One region of the Sulfitobacter faviae genome, then DNA from elsewhere that is predicted to be linked to it. Evidence: riboswitches for the same ligand, from Rfam matches in the RefSeq annotation. Region 1 holds a riboswitch; the other holds the start of a gene.
The links. A riboswitch is a leader RNA that binds a small molecule or an ion and turns the genes downstream of it on or off. The one in region 1 is predicted to bind thiamine pyrophosphate.

Region 1 (6,540 bases):
AGTCGATCCATGTCCTTGCCGCCCGCGCTTCGCAGGCCTTCCATGAGATGACCCCGCTGCGCATCACCCCCGCCGAGCCGGGCCGGGTCTACCGCAAGATCAACTACGGTCCGATTCTGGATGTCTTCTTCCTCGACCTGCGCAGCTACCGGGGCCGAACAGCGAGAACATGCAGACCGAGATGTCGCAGGCCACCGATATCCTCGGGGCCGAGCAGATGGCATGGCTCAAGCGTGAGCTGACCAATTCGGCGGCCACATGGAAGGTCATCGCCTGCGACATGCCCATCGGTCTGGTCGTCGGCGGCGGGGCCGAGGCGGTTGCCAATGGCGACAATGGCGCCGCCAAGGGCCGCGAGCAAGAGATCGCGGGGCTGCTGCGTTTCATCAAGACCGCGCAGGTCGACAACGTGGTCTGGTTCACGGCGGATGTGCATTACACCGCCGCGCATTACTACAACCCCGACAAAGCGCAGTTTCAGGACTTTGACCCGTTCTGGGAGTTTGTGTCGGGCCCGCTGCACGCGGGCACCTTTGGCCCGAACGAATTGGACGGCACCTTTGGCCCCGAGTTGAAATACGTCAAAGCCCCCGAAGAAGGTCAGGTGAACCTGCCGCCCTCCGCCGGTCTGCAATTCTTTGGCTTGGTCGATATCGACGCCAAGACCCAGCAGATGAAAGTGCGTCTGATGGACCGCGCCGATACCGAGCTTTACTCGGTGACGCTCGACCCCAAGGGCGCGACGATCTAAGCGCCCTCCGCATGGCACAGTGAGAGGATCGCCCGGAAGCGGGCGATCCTTTTCGTTTCAGTAGTCGACGCCGCGCTGTGCTTTGATGCCCGCTTTGAACGGGTGTTTGACCTCGGACATTTCGGTCACCAGATCGGCATAGTCGCAAAGCTCGGGCCGGGCGTCACGGCCTGTCAGCACCACGGCGGTGCGCTTGTCGCGCGCGTCGAGCCCGGCGATCACATCTTCGATCTTGAGGTATTCATAGCGGATGGCGATGTTGATCTCATCCATCACCACAAGGTCATAGTCGCCGCTCTCCATCATCTCGCGCGCCTTGCCGAATGCGGCCTCGGCGGCGGCGATGTCGCGGTTGCGGTCTTGGGTGTCCCAAGTGAAACCTTCGCCCATCGTGTGCCATGTCACCTCATCCAACCGTTCAAAGAACAATCGTTCGCCGGTTTTCCATTTGCCCTTGATGAACTGCACCACGCCGACGCGCTGTTTCCAGCCAAGCGCGCGCACCACCACGCCGAAAGCAGAAGAGGATTTGCCCTTGCCCGGCCCGGTATGGACCAGCACCAGACCCTTGTCCGGGTCTTGCAACTCGGCCACCTTGGCGCGCTGCTCGGCCTGACGCTGCTGCATCTTTTCCTTGTGATCTTTCGGATCCGCGTCGCTCATCGGTCATCTCCTCTATCCGGTTTTGGGGCACCATAGGGAGAGGCCGGGCCGGGCGAAAGCCCGCATTCGATCACGCTTTGGGATCGGTGACAGACCGCGCCTTGCCCCGTTCCATCCCCAACTGCCGCTCGCGCCAGATCACCAACGCGCCCGCGCTGATCACCAGCGCCGCGCCCGCCAGCATCATCATCGTAGGCAGTTCGGCAAAGAAGACATAGCCCAGCAAGATGGCGAAAAGCATCGAGGTATAGTCATAGGGGGCCAGCATCGAGGCTGAGCCAAAGCGGTAGGCCGAGGTGATCAGGATTTGCGCCACCCCGCCGATCAGCCCGGCGAGGACCAGCAGGCCAAAGGTTTGCAGATCGGGGATGACCCAGCCGAAGGGCAGGGTGCAGAGCGCCAGCAAGGAGGCGGTGCAGGAGAAGTAAAAGACGATCGCGGCGGTATCTTCGTTCTGCACCAATTGGCGAATGTGGATCTGCACGAGGCTGCGCACCATTGTCGCCATCAGGATCAGCAACGCGCCGATGGTGGCTGTCTGCTCCATCGTGCCGATGCTGGTGAATCGCGGCCAAAGGATGATCATCACCCCCACCAACCCAATCGCCACGGCACTCACGCGGATCAGCCGGATTTTCTCGCCCAGCAATACGGCAGCGAGGATGACGGTGAAAATCGGTGTGGCAAAGCCGATGGCCGTGACCTCGGGCAGGGGCAGCAGGCCGAGGCCGGTAAAGGTCAGCCCCATCGCCGTGGTGCCGAAGAGCCCGCGCCAAACATGGCCCATCGGGTTTTGCGTCTTTAGCCCGCTTTTCAATTTGCCGCGCTGCGCCAGCCAGATCAGGATCACCGGAATGGCAAAGAAGGAGCGGAAGAAGACCGACTCCCCGGCGGGGACCTCGTCGGCCAGCGATTTGATGATCGCGGACATGCAGGTGAAAAGCAGGATCGCCGTGATTTTCAGTCCGACACCAAGGGCGGGGCGGGCGGAGAAATCATCGACTTTCATGCTTTGATCCTCACGCCTCAGGGCCGATTATGCCGCGGTTCTGGCCAATCTGTCCGCGATGCAGCAGCAGGTGATCCAGCAGCACGCAGGCCATCATCGCCTCGCCCACCGGCACTGCGCGGATGCCGACGCAGGGATCGTGGCGGCCCTTGGTGATGATCTCGGTCTCTTCGCCCTGTTTCGTGATCGTGCGCCGCGTGGTCAGGATGCTGGAGGTCGGCTTCACCGCGAAACGCAGCACCACATCCTGCCCGGTGCTGATCCCGCCCAAGATGCCGCCCGCGTGGTTCGAGGAATATTCCGGCCCATCGGGCCCCATGGTGATCTCATCGGCGTTCAATTCGCCCGTCAGCATCGCCGCCGACATGCCCTCGCCGATCTCCACGCCTTTGACGGCATTGATGCTCATCATCGCGGCGGCCAGATCGGTGTCGAGCTTACCATAGACCGGCGCGCCGAGGCCCGCAGGCACGCCGCGCGCCGTCACTTCGATGATCGCGCCGACGCTGCTGCCCGATTTGCGCAGCCCGTCGAGGTAGTCGGCCCAGTCCGCCGCTGCTTTGGCATCCGGCACCCAAAAGGGGTTTTGGTCGATCTGGTCCCAATCGAACGCTTCGCGGTCGATCTTATGCGGCCCCATCTGCACCATGTAGCCGGTGATCTGAAGCGCCGGCACCAGCGCTTTGATCGCCTCACGCGCCAGACCGCCCGCCGCCACCCGCGCGGCGGTCTCCCGGGCCGAGGAACGGCCACCCCCGCGATAGTCGCGGATGCCGTATTTCTGGAAATAGGTGATATCGGCGTGACCGGGGCGGAACTTGTCCTTGATGTCGCCGTAGTCTTTCGAGCGTTGATCGGTGTTCTCGATCATCAACTGGATCGGCGTGCCGGTGGTGACCCCTTCAAAGGTGCCCGACAGGATCCGCACCTCATCCGCTTCGCGCCGCTGTGTGGTGTATTTGTTCTGGCCCGGTTTGCGCTTGTCGAGCCACTGTTGGATCATGCCCTCGTCAATCGGCACGCCAGGGGGGCAGCCGTCGATGGTCGCCCCAAGGGCGGGCCCGTGGCTCTCGCCCCATGTGGTGACCCGGTAAAGATGGCCAAAGCTGTTGATCGACATGGGCGGACCTCCTGTTGTCAAACCCTTAGCCGGGGCAGCGCCCTGCCTCAAGGGGATTTGCCTTGCCAATTGTGCAGGTCCGATCTACCCCTGACGCTACCTCGGGGGCCTTTGGGCTGAGATGTGCATGTTGTGCGGACCCGTTGAACCTGAACCGGTTAACACCGGCGGAGGGAAGGTCAGGACAGACATCCACCTTTTACCTTTCGCCGCAAAAGGAGGATGCGATGAAGTATCTTACACTTGCTGCGGGCGTCTTGGGCGCATCGGCCGCATGGGCCGAGACGCCTGAACTGACGGTCTATACCTACGACAGTTTCGTCACCGAATGGGGGCCGGGTCCGGCCATCGAAGAGGGGTTCGAGGCCGAATGCGGCTGCGACCTGAAATTCGTCGGCATGGGCGACGGTGCGGCCCTTTTGGCGCGGCTCAAGCTTGAAGGCGCACGGTCCGACGCGGATATCGTGCTGGGGCTGGACACCAGCCTGATCGCCGCCGCGAAAGAGACCGGGTTGTTCGCGCCGAGCGGGTTGCAGGCCGACTATGACCTGCCGATCACTTGGGAAGACGAAGTTTTCGTGCCCTATGACTGGGGCTATTTCGCCTTTGTCCACGGCACCGATCTGGACGCGCCCGGCAATTTCAAAGCGCTGGCCGAGAGCGATCTGAAAATCGTGATCCAAGACCCGCGCTCTTCGACGCCGGGTTTGGGGCTGCTGATGTGGGTCAAAGCGGCCTACGGCGAGGACGCGCCCGAGGTTTGGGCGGGGCTGGCCGACAACGTCGTGACCGTGACCAAAGGGTGGTCCGAAGCCTACGGTCTCTTCCTCGGAGGCGAGGCCGACATGGTGCTGAGCTACACCACCTCTCCGGCCTATCACCTGATCGCGGAGGAGGATGACAGCAAGACCGCGGCGCTGTTCGACGAGGGTCATTACATGCAGATCGAAGTGGCGGGGAAGCTTGCCGGGTCGGATCAGCCGGAACTGGCGGATCGGTTCTTGCAATACCTCGTCTCTGATGCCGCGCAATCGGTGCTGCCGACGACCAACTGGATGTATCCCGCCGTGACGCCCGAAGGCGGTCTGCCCGCAGGGTTCGAAGGCATGATCCAGCCCGGCAAGGCGCTGTTGGTGCCGAACGGCGATGTCCCCGCGCTCCGTGATGAGGCTTTGGACGAATGGCTGACCGCGCTGTCGCGTTAAGCGGCAAGTCGGGGCTTTTCGCCGCCGCGCTGGTGGCGGGGCTGATCCTTGCCGCTTTGGTCGCCGTTTTCGCGGCGGCCGATGTGGGCGCAGGGCTCGGCCCGGCAGATTGGGCGGCGGTGCGGTTTACCGCGACACAGGCGGTTTGGTCGGCGGTGCTTTCGGTGTTGCTGGCCGTGCCGGTGGCGCGGGCATTGGCGCGGCGGCGGTTCTGGGGGCGCGGGGCGCTGATCACGCTGCTGGGCGCGCCCTTCATTCTGCCGGTGATCGTGGCGGTGCTGGGGCTGCTGACGGTCTTTGGCCGTTCGGGGGTACTGAACCAATTTGGCGCGGCTCTGGGCCTGCCGCCGGTGTCGATCTACGGGCTGCATGGTGTGGTTCTGGCGCATGTCTTCTTCAATCTGCCGCTGGCGACGCGGCTTTTGCTGCAAGGCTGGCAGAGCATCCCGTCCGAGCGGTTTCGGCTCGCGGGGCAACTCCAGATGACGCCGCGGGCGCTGTTTCTGGCGCTGGAATGGCCAATGCTGCGCCAGGTGCTGCCCGGTGTGGCGGCGCTGATTTTCGTGATTTGCCTGACCAGCTTCGCCGTGGCCCTGACGCTGGGCGGTGGGCCGCGGGCGACGACGATTGAATTGGCGATCTATCAGGCCTTTCGGTTTGACTTTGATCTGGGGCGCGCCGCGCTTCTGTCCGTGGTGCAGCTTGTTCTGGCTGGCGCTGCGGCGGTGGCGGCGCTTTGGTTGATCCCGCCGATCAGCTTGGGCGGCGGGTTGGACCGCCCCCTGCGCCGCTGGGATGCGCGGGGCGGCGCGCAGCGGGCGTTGGACGGGGTGGTGATCGCGCTCGCCGCGCTGTTTTTGCTGCTGCCGCTGGGGCCGTGGTGCTGCGCGGGCTGGCGGGGGTCGCGGAACTGCCTGCCTCGGTCTGGCAGGCCACCGGGAATAGCATTCTGGTGGCGGGGTTGAGCGTGGCGGTGCTGGCCCTGCTGGCGCTGCCGATGGCAGGCTGGATCGCCACCCGGCGGCGCGGCGGGGTGGAGGCGATTGGCCTGATGGGGCTTGCGGCCTCTCCGCTGATGATCGGCACGGGGTGGTTCATCCTGATCAACCCTGTGCTGGACCCGGCACGGCTGAGCCTGCCGGTCACCGCCTTGGTCAACGCGCTGATGGCGCTGCCTTTCGTGCTGCGCATTCTGGTGCCGCGCCTGCGCGAGACCTTGCAGGATTATGGCCCCCTGACCCAGACCCTCGGCATGACGGGCTGGGCGCTGTGGCGGCTGCTGGTCCTGCCGCGTCTGCGCCCGCAACTGGGCTTTGCCGCCGGGCTGACGGGGGCGCTCTCGGTGGGGGATCTCGGCGTGATCGCGCTTTTCGCCGATCAGGAACGTGCGACGCTGCCTTTGCAGATGTATCGTCTGATGGGCGCCTACCGGATGGAGGCCGCGGCGGGCGCGGCGCTGCTTTTGCTGGTCTTGGCACTGGCGGTGTTTTTCATCTGCGACAAATGGGGGCGCTGGCATGCTGACGCTTGAGGAAATGCGCATTGAGCGGGGCGATTTCAGCCTCGTGGCCGATATGACACTGGCGCAGGGGCGCAACTACGCGGTAATCGGCCCCTCGGGGTCGGGCAAGTCGACCTTGCTGGCGGCAATCTGTGGGTTCGTGCCGGTGGCGGCGGGGCGGCTGCTGCGGGAGGGGGAGGAGATCACGGATCAACATCCCGGCCAGCGCGGCATGACGATGCTGTTTCAGGATAATAACCTGTTCCCACATCTCACCGTGCGGCAGAACGT
Region 2 (6,540 bases), 1.3 Mb from region 1:
GCGACGCCGCGCTGGTCAAACGGCTGGTGCATTGGGCGCGGCGCTGGTGCCCCTGGACGGCGCGGGACGTCGATCACGGTCTGCTGCTCGATGTGACTGGCTGCACGCATCTGTTTGGCGGCGAGGCGGCGATGCTGCGCGACATCCGCAGCCGCTTCGCGCTGCAGGGGCTGACCGCGCGCTGCGCCATGGCCCCCACCCCCGGGGCCGCGCAGGCGCTGGCGCGTTTCGGCTCCGGCGCGCAGATCTGCGGGGCCGAGGACGTGGGCGCCGCCCTCGCCCCCCTGCCCGTCGCCGCCCTGCGGCTGGATACGCAGACCACGCGGCTGCTGGACCGGCTCGGCCTCAAGACCATCGGCGCGCTGAGCGATCTGCCCCGCGCCGCACTGATGCGCCGCTTCGCCAGCCTGAAGCCCGAGCGCAACCCGCTGATCCTGCTCGACAAAGCGCTCGGCAAGGCCGCCGACCCGCTGAACGCCCCGCCCGACCACCGTCACTTCATGGCCCGCAGCCGCCTGGCTGAGCCGGTGCTCGACCCCGCCCCGCATCTGCCCGCGCTGGTCGAGGACCTCTGCGCGCAACTGGCCCGGGCGGAACTGGGTGCGCGGCGGCTGCGGCTGACGGTCTACCGCATCGACGGCGACTGGCGCGGCCTCGACACAGCCACCGCCCGCGCCAGCCGGGACGCCGCCCATCTGCGCCGCCTTTTCGACGGCAAGCTCGAGAACATCGACAGCGGCTTTGGCTTCGACCTCATGACGCTGGAGGCGCTGGCGAGCGAGCCGCTGCCGCTGATGCAGGACCACCTCGACGGCAAGCGCGACCCTTCGGCGGACGTGGCCGGGCTCTTGGACCGTCTGGTCGCCAAGCTCGGCCCCGAAAAGGTGAGCTGGCCGCAGTGGCGCGAGACCCACAAGCCCGAGGCGGTGGAAGAACGCGCCCCGGCCCTCCAGACCAACCCCACCGCCGCGCCATTGCTGCTGCGCGAGCGCCCGCTGCGCCTGCTCACTCCGCCCGAGGAGGTGCGCGTGATCTACGCCGTGCCCGAAGGCCCGCCCTCGCAGTTCAACTGGCGCCGCGTCACCTACAAGACCACCCGCCACGCCGGGCCCGAGCGCATCGCGCCGGAATGGTGGCGCGACCGCCCCGGCACCCGTCTGCGCGATTATTACAAGGTGGAGGTGGCGGGCGGCCAGCGCTTCTGGCTCTACCGCGAAGGCGTGATCCACGACGGCCGCGGGGCCGAGCCGCGCTGGTTCCTGCACGGGATGTTCGCCTGATGCCGCAGCAAGAGGGACATAAGCGCCGCACCTTGGGCGAGGACGGGCTCAGCGCCCCACCGCGAGCGGACTACGTCGAGTTCGGGCTGGCCAGTTGTTTTTCCTTCCTGCGCGCCGCCTCGGACGCCGTCGATCTGGTCGAGACGGCGCATCACCACGGCTACGACAGCCTCGGCATCGCGGATCACAACACGCTGGCGGGCGTGGTGCGGCTGCATGTGGAGGCGGAAAAGGCCCATATCCGCCCCTGATCGGCGCGCGTCTGGTGCTGCTCTGCGGGACCGAGATCCTCGCCTACCCGCAGGACCGCGCCGCCTATGCGCGGCTCTCGACGCTGCTCTCGGCGGGCAAGATGCAATCGGTCGACGGCGAATGGCAGCAAAAGGGCGAGACCCATCTGACGTTAGAAATGCTGCAAGGCCATGCCGAAGGGCTGCACCTCATCGTCATGCCGCCCGAGAACCTCGACCTCTTCGCCGCGGGCCTGCCGCGGCTGCTGAAGGCGCTGCCGGGGATGCGCCATATCGGCGCGAGTTTCCTCTACCGGGGCGATGATCGCGCGCGGATCAACCGGCTGGATGCGCTGGCCCGCGCCCATGGGCTGAGGCTGCTTGCCACCAACGACGTGCTCTACCACGCCCGCCACCGGCGGCCCTTGCAGGACGTGATGGTGGCGATCCGCGAAGGCGTGATCGTGCCCAAGGCAGGCTATCTGCTGGCCGCCAATGCCGAGCGACACCTGAAATCCCCCGCGGCGATGATCCGCCTCTTCGCCGACTGGCCCCATGCCATCGCCGAGACCCGCAAGCTGGCGGATAAGATCACCTTCCGCCTCACCGATCTGGCCTATGAATACCCGCATGAGATCGTCCCCGAGGGCCGCAGCCCGATGGAGGAACTGGCCCGCCTGACATGGGAGGGCGCGGCCCGGCGCTACCCCGAAGGCGTGCCCGAAGCGGTGAAAAAGACCATCGAGAAGGAATTCGCCCTGATCTCCTCCAAGAAGATCGCGCGTTATTTCCTGACCATCTACGACATCGTCCGCTTCGCCCGCGAGGAGGCCGAGCCGCCGATCCTCTGCCAGGGGCGCGGCTCGGCGGCCAATTCCGCCGTCTGTTTTTGTCTCGGCATCACCTCGGTCGACCCGGCGGTGCATGACCTGCTCTTCGAGCGGTTCCTCAGCGAGGAACGCGACGAGCCGCCCGACATCGACGTCGATTTCGAGCATGAGCGGCGCGAGGAAGTCATCCAGTACATGTACGGCAAATACGGCCGCCACCGCGCCGGGCTCTGCGCCACGGTGATCCACTACCGCCCGCGCTCGGCCATTCGCGAGGTCGGCAAGGCGATGGGGATTTCCGAAGACGTGACCTCGAAACTCGCCGGCACCGTCTGGGGCAGTTTCGAGGGTGAGATGGACGACGCCCGCGCCCGCGAGGCCGGACTGGACCTCTCGGACCCCTACCTGCGCATGGTGCTGAAGCTCGCCTCCCAGATGATCGGCATGCCACGGCACCTGAGCCAGCACGTCGGCGGCTTCATCCTGACCGAACGCCCCCTGACCGAGATCGTGCCCATCGGCAACGGCGCCATGCCCGAGCGCAGTTTCATCGAGTGGGACAAGGACGACATCGACGCCTTGCAGATCTTCAAGGTCGATATCCTCGCGCTCGGCATGCTCACCTGCATCGCCAAATGCTTCGACCTGATCGAGGCGCATTACGACCGCCCGCTGGAACTGGCCACGGTGCCGGTGGAAGATCACGAGGACGACGCCACCGGGCGGCCCACCTACGACATGCTCTGCCGGGGCGACAGCCTTGGCGTGTTTCAGGTCGAAAGCCGGGCGCAGATGGCGATGCTGCCGAAACTGCGGCCCCGCGTCTTCTACGATCTGGTGATCGAGGTCGCCATCGTCCGCCCCGGCCCGATCCAAGGCGACATGGTCCACCCCTACCTGCGCCGCCGTCAGGGGCTCGAGAGCGTCGTCTACCCCGCCCCCGGCCCGGCCTATCCGCAGGACGAGTTGTTCAGCATCCTCAGCCGGACTTTGGGCGTGCCGATCTTTCAGGAACAGGCGATGAAGATCTCCATCGACGCGGCGCGCTTCTCGCCCGCCGAGGCCAATGAGCTGCGCAAGGCCATGGCCACCTTCCGCTCGCGCGGGACGATTGAGAAGCTGCAGGACAAGATGGTGGGCCGCATGACCAAACGCGGCTACGATCCGGTCTTCGCGCAGCGCTGTTTCGACCAGATCAAGGGCTTTGGCGAATACGGTTTCCCCGAAAGCCATGCGGCGAGTTTCGCCAAGCTGGTCTATGTCTCGTCATGGATGAAATGCCACTACCCGGCGGCCTTTGCCTGCGCGCTCTTGAACTCCCAGCCGATGGGGTTTTACGCGCCGGCGCAGATCGTGCGCGATGCGCGTGAACATCAGGTCGAGGTGCGCGATGTGGATGTGAACCTCTCGGACTGGAACTGCACGCTGGAGCCTCGTGGGGACGGTTTCGCCCTGCGGCTGGGGCTGCGCATGGTCGACGGGCTGCAGGAAAAGGCCGGCGCGCGGATCATGGACCGGCGCGACGCGCCTTACGCCGATGTCGAAGATCTCAAGTCCCGCGCGGGTCTCGATGCCAAGGCGATCCGCCAGCTCGCCGCCGCCGATACGATGCGCAGCATGGGGATCGATCGGCGCCAAGCGCTCTGGCAGGCCCAAGGGCTGCGCGACGCGCCCGCCTTGCCGATCTTCGACCATGCCGAGGCTTCGGCCCGCGGCCCGGAACCGGAGGTGCATCTGCCGGTGATGCCAAAGGCGGAACAGGTCGTGGCCGACTATCAGACGATGCGCCTGTCGCTGAAGGCGCATCCGATGTCCTTCTACCGCGGGAGCCTTGCGGCGCAGGGGTTCGCCTCGGCGCGAGACCTTTCGCGCATGGGCCACGGGCGGCGGGTGAAGCTGGCGGGGCTGGTGCTGGTGCGCCAGAAACCCGGCAGCGCCAAGGGGGTGTGCTTCATCACGCTGGAGGATGAGTTTGGCGTCGCCAACCTCGTGATCTGGCCAAACATGTTCAAGCTCTACCGCCCCACGATCATGTCGTCGCGGCTTCTGGTCGTGGAGGGGCGCGTGCAGACCGACGGGCGGGTGATCCATGTGGTGGCCGAGCGGCTCGAAAACCGCTCCGACCGGCTGGCGGCGCTGTCGGACGCGCCGATGCCCGGCATCACGACGCCGGGCGATCACCCGACCCATCCGCTGCCCGGTCAGGTGGCCATGCACGGCCACCCGCGTGATGCCAAGGTGATCCCCAAATCGCGGGATTTTCATTAACGATTCCTCATGCAATGCATGAGGTGCGCACCGCAACTAACTGATATAAAACGAAACGCAATAATTAACCGATCCCCTGTTGACCCTATGAACGCCCCTCGCTAGCCTGCCGGAAATCCGTTGGGGTGCCGCAGGGCTGAGAGGTGAAAACCGACCCATCGAACCTGATCCGGGTCGTACCGGCGTAGGGAACGGAAGCAAGCATCAGCCCCATCCGGGCGGTCGTTTACCCCGTATCTCCATGCCCTTGGCCCATCTAACGAATGGGGCCGAATGGCGTTTCAAGCACTGACAATCGCGGGCTCCGACAGCGGCGGCGGGCGGGGATTCAAGCCGATCTCAAGACCTTTAGCGCGCTCGGCGTCTATGGGGCCAGCGTGCTCACCGCCGTCACCGCGCAGAACACCCGCGCCGTCACCGCGGTCGCCATGATCGCGCCTGCGATGATCCGCGCGCAGATGGCGGCGGTCTTTGACGATCTGGCCATCGGCGCGGTCAAGATTGGCATGTTGGGCGACCCGGCCACGATCTCCGCCGTGGCCGAGGGGCTGGCCGACTGCCCCGCACCCGTTGTGCTCGACCCGGTGATGGTGGCGAAATCCGGCGATGCGCTGCTCTCTGCCGAAGCGGTCAAAACCCTGCGCGACCGGATGCTGCCCCGCGCCCATGTGCTGACGCCGAACCTGCCCGAGGCCGCACGGCTGCTGGACACAGAAGAAGCCACCGACGAGGCCACCATGCTCGCGCAGGGCCGCGCGCTGCTGTCGCTCGGCCCCCGCGCGGTGCTGATGAAGGGCGGCCATGGCAAGGGCGAAACCTGCGTCGACCTGCTGATTTCCGAGGCCGAGACCCTGCGCCTTTCCGCGCCCCGCCAGCAGACGGCGAACACCCATGGCACCGGCTGCACGCTCTCTGCCGCCATTGCCGCCGGTCTGGCGCGGGGCCAGCCTCTGCCGGGGGCGGTGGAGGCCGCCCATAGCTATCTGCAACGCGCCATTGCCGCGGCGGACGCCCTCAACATCGGCCATGGCCACGGGCCGGTGCATCATTTCCACGGCGTTTGGCCCCATGAATGATGTCACCATCATCGGCGCGGGCGTGGCAGGGCTCTGGGCCGCGCGGGCCTGTCTGGCGCAGGGGCTGCGGCCCCGGCTCGTTGACCGCAAAGGCCCGCCCGGGCCGCACGGCTGTTCGTGGTGGGCGGGCGGCATGCTCGCCCCCTTTTGCGAAGGCGCGCTGAGCGAGCCTGCGGTGGTGACCCACGGGCGGCGTGCTGCGACGCTATGGGGGAGGTCACGGAGGTCACCCATAGGGGCACGCTGGTCCTCGCCCCGAGCGGGACCGCGCGGAATTGCAGCGTTTTGCCGCCCGCACCGAGGGCCACAGCGACTGCGACGCCGAAGCCATCGCGACCTGCGAGCCGGACCTCGCCGGGCGCCATCGCCGCGGGTTGTTCTTTGCCGAGGAGGCGCATCTGAACCCGCGCCAAGCGCTGCATGATCTATCCCAAACCCTTATCGCCCAAGGGGTAAAGGTCGAGACCACGGCCCTCACCCCTTCGGAGGTCACAGGCCCGGTGATCGACTGCCGCGGCATGGTGGCCTGCGACGCTCTGCCCGGTCTGCGTGCCGTGCGCGGGGAGATGATCCTGCTGCGCGCGCCCGAGATCACCCTCACCCGCCCGATCCGCCTGCTACACCCGCGCCACCCGCTCTACGTCGTACCGCGCGGGCAAGGCATCTACATGCTGGGCGCGACCCAGATCGAAAGCGCCAGCCGCAGCGGCATGACCGCCCGCTCGGCGCTGGAACTGCTCTCAGCCGCCTATGCGCTCGACCCGCGCTTTGCCGAGGGCGAGATCATCGAGATGGGCGCCGACCTGCGCCCGGCCTTCGCCGACAATCTGCCCGGCATCGTGCAGCGCGGGGCGGT

Region 2: linked by a shared signal. The riboswitch ahead of thiD (bifunctional hydroxymethylpyrimidine kinase/phosphomethylpyrimidine kinase) and the one ahead of thiB (thiamine ABC transporter substrate binding subunit) in region 1 are both predicted to bind thiamine pyrophosphate.

What each region holds. Positions count from the first base shown of each region.
Region 1 is NZ_PGFQ01000001.1:1,383,660-1,390,199, reverse strand. It holds partial or broken gene CUR85_RS07220 (alkaline phosphatase D family protein) at 1-751, shown strand, start outside; gene cobO (cob(I)yrinic acid a,c-diamide adenosyltransferase) at 809-1,414, opposite strand; gene CUR85_RS07210 (DMT family transporter) at 1,485-2,423, opposite strand; gene aroC (chorismate synthase) at 2,434-3,543, opposite strand; TPP riboswitch at 3,636-3,736, shown strand; gene thiB (thiamine ABC transporter substrate binding subunit) at 3,771-4,748, shown strand; partial or broken gene CUR85_RS07195 (thiamine/thiamine pyrophosphate ABC transporter permease ThiP) at 4,724-6,279, shown strand; gene CUR85_RS07190 (thiamine ABC transporter ATP-binding protein) at 6,266-6,540, shown strand, end outside.
Region 2 is NZ_PGFQ01000001.1:131,450-137,989, forward strand. It holds gene CUR85_RS00735 (Y-family DNA polymerase) at 1-1,280, shown strand, start outside; partial or broken gene CUR85_RS00740 (error-prone DNA polymerase) at 1,280-4,608, shown strand; TPP riboswitch at 4,720-4,816, shown strand; partial or broken gene thiD (bifunctional hydroxymethylpyrimidine kinase/phosphomethylpyrimidine kinase) at 4,882-5,684, shown strand; partial or broken gene CUR85_RS00750 (FAD-dependent oxidoreductase) at 5,677-6,540, shown strand, end outside.